2 regions of the Neptunomonas phycophila genome follow, and region 1 is predicted to be linked to the other one. Evidence: predicted binding sites of a transcription regulator. Region 1 holds the regulator's gene; the other holds the start of a gene.
What was found. The regulator sigma-54, encoded in region 1, starts transcription at its own class of promoters, with help from an activator protein. The targets are predictions, from matches to a motif close to TGGCACNNNNNTTGCTNT.

Region 1 (3,419 bases):
AGTTACGAGCATCGATACAAACGGCTATTTTTTTGAATTGAGCATCGGCTTCTAGATGCTTAATTAAATCCGGCAATAGCATAGCCGGTAAGTTATCAATGCAATAAAAACCAACATCTTCCAATGCCTGCAGGGCTGAGCTTTTTCCTGAGCCGGACATCCCGCTAATGATTACCAATTTCATGAGAGCTCTCTTATTGCATTAGGCTGATGTCACTTTATTGGAATAAGCGCGTCGCTGTAGCCAATAGGTTTTCATTGCTGTCGGCTTTTCGAAGGGCGACACGGCATTCATCTTGGCTAAAGACTTCTGCTAATTTTGCTAAAGTGCCGAGGTGCTCATCACATGCCGCTTCAGGGACTAGCAAAAAGAACAGTAAATCTACAGGACGGCTGTCGATAGCATCAAAATCGATAGGCTCTGCTAAGTGAATCAGCGCTCCTATCGGTGCTTCGATACCCGCTAATCGGCAATGGGGTATAGCAACCCCTTCACCGATGCCGGTACTGCCCAGCCTTTCTCTGCCAATTAGGCCGGTGAAGATAAGTTCGTGTGTGACTTCTTCACCGACTGATTCAGCAATGAGTTTGCTTGCCATTTCTAGCACGCGCTTTTTGCTGCCGCCCTCTACTGCTTGTAGAGTGCGGCTAGGTGTTAACAGAGAAATTATGGGCATATGACTTCAATTAGTTATTAGAAGGTTATTTATGGCTCTTGAGCTTTTCTTTATGTTTGATGATTTGACGGTCTAGCTTATCCGTCAGGGCATCAATGGCCGCATACATATCCGGCTGCTCACTGGTTGCAAATATTTCGCCTCCAGCAATATGCATGTCAGCTTCGGCAATTTGCCGCTGTTTATCAACACTCAAGGTCACTTGTACGTTAGTGATGTTATCGAAATGGCGTTCTAGCTTGTCAAACTTAGTGTGTACATACTCGGACAGTGCTTCAGTCAGTTCTACATGGTGACCTGTGATATTGATCTGCATAGATTGTCTCCTTAGCACGACTCTTCAGTCGTATGCGTATCGTTATTAAACCAGACGCTTGCGTTCATTAGAAGGAGCGATTCCCATCGCTTCGCGATATTTGGCGATCGTCCTTCGAGCGACCTGGATTCCTTCTTCATCGAGAAGTTGAGCAATTTTACTATCACTTAAAGGTTTAGCAGGGTTTTCGGCAGCTATCAGTTTTTTTATGACCGCTCGTATGGCTGTTGATGAGGCTGCGCCACCATCGCTGGTGTTGACATGGCTTGAAAAGAAGTACTTTAGCTCAAATATTCCGCGAGGTGTGTGCATGAATTTTTGTGTCGTCACACGTGAGATAGTGGATTCGTGCATCTCAACTGCTTCGGCAATGTCATGTAACACCATGGGCTTCATAGCTTCTTCACCATGCTCAAGAAAATCTACTTGCCTTTCGATAATTTGACTTGAAACTTTTAGCAGAGTTTCATTTCGGCTGAGTAGACTCTTAATAAACCAGCGTGCTTCCTGTAAATGGTTTTTTAAATAGGTGTTATCCGCGCTGGAGTCCGCTCGGCGAATCAAATCAGCATACTGAGTGTTGATCCGTAAATTAGGTGAAGCTTCAGAATTCAAGCGCACGGTCCAAACACCTTTGAGCTTTTCCACAAAAACATCTGGAATCACATATTCAGCTTTTGAAGGTGAAATCATTGCTCCCGGCTGCGGGTTTAGCGTTTGAATGAGTTCAATAATAGCCTGTAATTGTGGTTCTTTGATGCGTAGCTTGCGCATCAATTGTTTGTAATCATGGTTACCCAGTAAGTGGATATAATGTTGGCACAAGTTCAATGTTTGCGCTAACAAAGGAGGCGGCTCAGGTAATTGTTTTAATTGTATGCACAGGCATTCACCTAAGTCGCGGGCCGCTACACCGGGCGGATCAAACTGCTGTACGCGATGCAATACGGCTTCGAACTCTTCCAGTTCTGCTTCTTGGAAGCGTTCTGGTTCTTGGCGTTTAAAGTCTTCAAGCAGCTCTTCAATGTTAAGGCGTAAATAGCCTTCGTTGTCGATCGCATCGATAATGGCTTCAGCAACTAAACGGTCGTCTGCGGACATCCTTGTTAGGTTAAGTTGCCATAGCAAATGGTCTTGGAGACTCTCCTCGGCACTATCATTCGATTCAAAAAAGCTGTCATCGTCACGATTACTTGTGCTCGATGTGTTGCTGCTAGTTTGGTAAGTGTCGTCCCAAGATGAATCGGTTGATAACTCACTGGGGATGTCATCGTTCCACTTGTCGTCAAAAGAGTCGGGTTCTTGGTCGTCAGATTGTGTCGATTCTTGTGTTGTTTGCGCCGTGTATTCCGATGGGGTTTGATCTGAATTGCTAGGCTGCTCGCTCTGTGTAGAGTTGTCCTGCGGAGCCGCATTGTCTTCACTGTCTTCATTAGTTTCCAGCATGGGATTGCTGTCTAATGCAGATTGAATCTCCTGCTGTAGATCAAGTGTCGATAATTGCAGTAAGCGAATTGCTTGCTGTAATTGTGGGGTCATCGTGAGATGTTGCCCCATTTTTAACTGTAATGACTGCTTCATAAATTACAAGTAGACTCCAGAAAACACGAGGTGTTGCTTATAGTCGAAACGATTCGCCGAGGTAAGCAGCACGAACTTTTTCATTTGCCAGTATATCGCTTGGCTCGCCTTCAGCTAGGATAACACCTTCACTGACTATGTAGGCTTTCTCACAAATGTCTAGTGTTTCTCTGACATTGTGGTCCGTTATTAAGACTCCAATACCTTTTGATTGTAGGTGTTTTATCGTCTTTTTAATATCATTTACAGAGATTGGGTCAACCCCTGCAAAGGGTTCGTCTAACAAAATAAAAGCGGGCTCGGAGGCTAGGGCACGCGCTATTTCGACTCGGCGTCGTTCTCCACCAGACAAGCTCATACCTAGACTATTTCGTATGTGCGTAATGTGAAACTCTTCTAACAACTCTTCCATTTTGGCTTTTTGTTGATCAACTGATAGCTCTTTTCGCATTTCTAAAATGCCAAGTAAGTTATCTTCAACACTGAGCTTTCGAAAAATAGATGCTTCTTGAGGTAAGTAACCAATTCCTTTGCGTGCGCGTTGGTGCATAGCCAAAGGGGTAATCGTTTCTTCGTTGATAGCTATTGAGCCGTTATCAGCTTTGACCAAGCCCACAATCATGTAAAAGCAGGTAGTTTTACCGGCACCATTGGGACCCAGAAGTCCTACGATTTCACCGCTATTGACCGAGAGGGATACATCGCGAACGACATTACGTTTTTTGTATGATTTTGCTAAGTTGCGAGCGTGTAAAGTGCTATCCGGCGTCATCATATTATTTCGCTTTTGGTTGGATAATCATTTGTACGCGCTGTCCTGAGTTGCCTTCACCGCTATAGGCATT
Region 2 (3,419 bases), 380 kb from region 1:
TCTGACGCACGCGTTCCAAAACGGCAACGCCATCAACGTGCACCTGACGTGCAGTAATCCCAAAAGTACTGGCATGCTGGATGTTCCACGCGGCATCGGCTGCGGATATCAAAAGCTTACTGGGCATACAACCAACACGCGCACACGTAGTGCCAAGCGGACCCGGATCAATCAGTAGAACCGAATCGCTATATTTACGAGCCGAACGATAGGCGGTAAGGCCCGCGCTACCAGCACCGATCACAGCAATATTGACTTTACGCATATGAAATCCCTATCAGCACTGAATACATAACATTAGATTATACTAATACATAGTATCTGCATTGATAGAGATCATGTTTGGCGGTTGACGTAATACTGCTCAGGAACATGAGACAGGGGTTATGACAACAAAGGAGATAAAACACTAATTTATGTAGCGTACCGACAGATGACTAGATTATTGAGATTACTTAGGATGGTTTAGAAGCACTGGTATTTTAGAATGGTGGAGCCTAGCGGGATCGAACCGCTGACCTGTTCGCTGCCAGCGAACCGCTCTCCCAGCTGAGCTAAGGCCCCATTGATTAGCACGAGGGGTGTTGATGTGTGCCTTGGAATCGGCGCTTATAATCTATAGATTTGACGGCCATGTCAATGACTTTTATCGATTTTATAGCGGCGCACTCATAAAAAAGCCCGCATAGGCGGGCTTGATGATCATGAAGTCGTTTATGCGATTTCGTTTGCAATAACGCGGAATTCTTTTTCCCAGCGTTTTGCTTCTTTTTTAGATGGACCACCGACGGTGTTAACGGCATGACGTAAACGAGCACGCACCATGTCTGGGCCTAAAATGGACATCGAATCCATGACCGATACGGTTTGGTTTGTTCCTGCCACGGCAATAAACAACGGGAATAGGAAATCACGTAGTTTGTAGCCCATCTTTTCAGACAGTTGTTTCATCTGAGCAAACAAGTGGTCTTTTTCCCAGTTGTTTTCGGTATCAAGCAACCATACGGCGTATTGAAGGATACGTTTGGTATCATCAATCGTTAGGCTCTTATGCTCAAAGTCCGCTTCGTTAATTGGCAACATGCCCGAGAGGAAGAACGAGGCTAATGGCGCGACATCCGAGAATTTCTCGACGCGTTGCTGGATTAATGGAACGATCTGCATCAGGTACTCAGGGTTAAGTGCCCACTGTTGAAAACGCTCTGCAAACTCGGCGTGGGTTAAGTTCTCACGTAACCATGTGCCGTTTAGCCAGCTAAGCTTCTCTTGATCAAAAACAGGGCCACCCAGTGAAACACGAGTGATGTCAAAGTTGGCGAACATCTCGTCACGCGTAAACTTCTCGCGCTCATCCGGCATAGACCAGCCCATACGACCCAAGTAGTTAAGCAAGGCTTCGGCCATATAACCCATGCGCTGGTAATACAAAATACTGGTCGGGTTTTTACGCTTAGATAGCTTGGATCTATCTGGGTTACGCAACAACGGCATGTGACATAGCGTTGGCATATCCCAACCAAAGTATTGGTACAGCAGCTTGTGCTTAGGTGCCGAGTTGATCCACTCCTCGCCGCGAATAACGTGAGTGATCTCCATTAGGTGATCATCAACCACGTTTGCAAGGTGGTAGGTTGGCATACCATCTGATTTTAGCAAGATCTGAGCATCAACCATGCCCCACTCTAATTCGATTGGTCCGCGTAATAGATCATCAACCACGCAGACGCCGTCATCTTCAGGGACGCACATACGGATAACAAAAGGAGCCTCTGCCGCTTTACGCTTTTCGACTTCGTCTGCCGGTAAGGCTAAATCGCTCTGTTTTAGCGCGGTGTGGCCACCCGCAGCGCGACGCGCTTCGCGCAATTCGTCTAGCTCTTCTGACGTGCGATAACAGATAAACGCATGCCCTTTCTCTACTAAATCGTAAGCATATTGCGCATACATGTCTTTACGTTCGCTTTGGCGGTAAGGACCATGAGGGCCTCCAACATCTGGACCTTCATCCCATTCCAGGCCTAACCAATGCAATGAATCGAGGATCTTTTGTTCCGATTCTGACGTGCTACGTGTCTGGTCGGTATCCTCTATGCGGAGGATAAATTGCCCGCCATGCTGGCGCGCAAACGCCAAGTTAAACAAGGCTATGTAGGCTGTGCCTACATGAGGATCGCCTGTCGGCGATGGTGCAACACGTGTACGTACAGTCATTCTCTTCCTACCACAACAACGATGATTGAATATATGAGTGAATCAATGCGTAAAGCTTAATAATGAAATAAGACATACGAAAAAGCGGTATTATACGCATGCAAACCGCGCCGTGCTAATCGACATGCCACCTAGCTAATGGTTTATTTTTTCTGAGCAACAATGGGACGCATGGCGTATTTATTGCTTATCCCGCCTATGTGTAGAATAGCGGGAATAATGAATTGGGTGAGGTTCGCTGGCTCCACCGGCCAGTATTCTTGTTTATCTATGATGAAAGCTGCTTAGGACTCTCAATTGAAGAAACGTTTATCTGTACTGGTTATCGATGAAGATCGAGGACGTGCCGCTCTGGTTGAGCAGGCGTTGCGTGATCAAGGCTATGACGTTTTAGCCCGCCTTGATACAACCGATCATTTAGCTGACCGAGTGGAAGAGCTAAAACCCGATATGATTATTGTGGACCTAGACTCGCCCGATCGCGACGTCCTAGAGAACATGGCAATCCTTAACCAGAGTTCGCCGCGCCCGGTTGTAATGTTTGCCGAACAGGGTGATCAGCCAACCATCGAAAAGGCGATTCGTGCAGGTGTAAGTGCTTATATTGTTGATGGACTAGAACATCACCGTATGAAAGCCATTTTAGATGTGGCCGCTGCACGTTTTAGAGAGTTCCAAGCATTACGCTCTGAGTTAGCTGACGCCAAAAATGAGTTAGCTGACCGTAAAATAGTTGAGCGTGCTAAAGGCTTAGTCATGAAACATAACCGCTGCTCAGAAGAGCAAGCCTTTAAAGCAATGCGCAAAATGGCGATGGATCAACAAAAGCCATTAAACGATATTGCTAAAAATATTATTTCTGTTTTGGAGTTGGTGTCATGAATTCAGCAACCACCGATATCCGTTTACCTGACGATTTTCCTGCTGCCGAAAAATCTGAATTGAACATTGGATATATCCCCCTACTCGACTGTATACCCGTAGTCGCTGCAAAAGAGTTAGGCTTTTTTGAAGAAGCGGGCTTATCCGTAACACTTAGCCGCGAATCATCGTGGGCAAGCATTCGGGATAAAGTGCAGTATGGCCTGTTAGACGCCGCCCCAATGCCGGCAGGTATTGTGTTGGCCAGTGCTATGCGCTTAGGCGCTAGCCAACCTATGGTGACGGCTATGGGACTGGGGCTAAACGGCAATGCCATTACGGTATCA

Region 2: BS617_RS09185 (ANTAR domain-containing response regulator) is a predicted target of sigma-54. The motif match lies at 2,384-2,401, and genes of this name have one in related genera.

What each region holds. Positions count from the first base shown of each region.
Region 1 covers NZ_MRCI01000001.1:2,398,340-2,401,758, reverse strand. The annotation lists gene rapZ (RNase adapter RapZ) at 1-184, opposite strand, end outside; gene ptsN (PTS IIA-like nitrogen regulatory protein PtsN) at 219-677, opposite strand; gene hpf (ribosome hibernation promoting factor) at 703-993, opposite strand; gene BS617_RS10900 (RNA polymerase factor sigma-54) at 1,039-2,574, opposite strand; gene lptB (LPS export ABC transporter ATP-binding protein) at 2,612-3,349, opposite strand; gene lptA (lipopolysaccharide transport periplasmic protein LptA) at 3,351-3,419, opposite strand, start outside.
Region 2 covers NZ_MRCI01000001.1:2,022,169-2,025,587, forward strand. The annotation lists gene BS617_RS09170 (dihydrolipoyl dehydrogenase) at 1-265, opposite strand, end outside; tRNA gene BS617_RS09175 (tRNA-Ala) at 489-564, opposite strand; gene gltX (glutamate--tRNA ligase) at 715-2,211, opposite strand; gene BS617_RS09185 (ANTAR domain-containing response regulator) at 2,509-3,093, shown strand; gene BS617_RS09190 (CmpA/NrtA family ABC transporter substrate-binding protein) at 3,090-3,419, shown strand, end outside.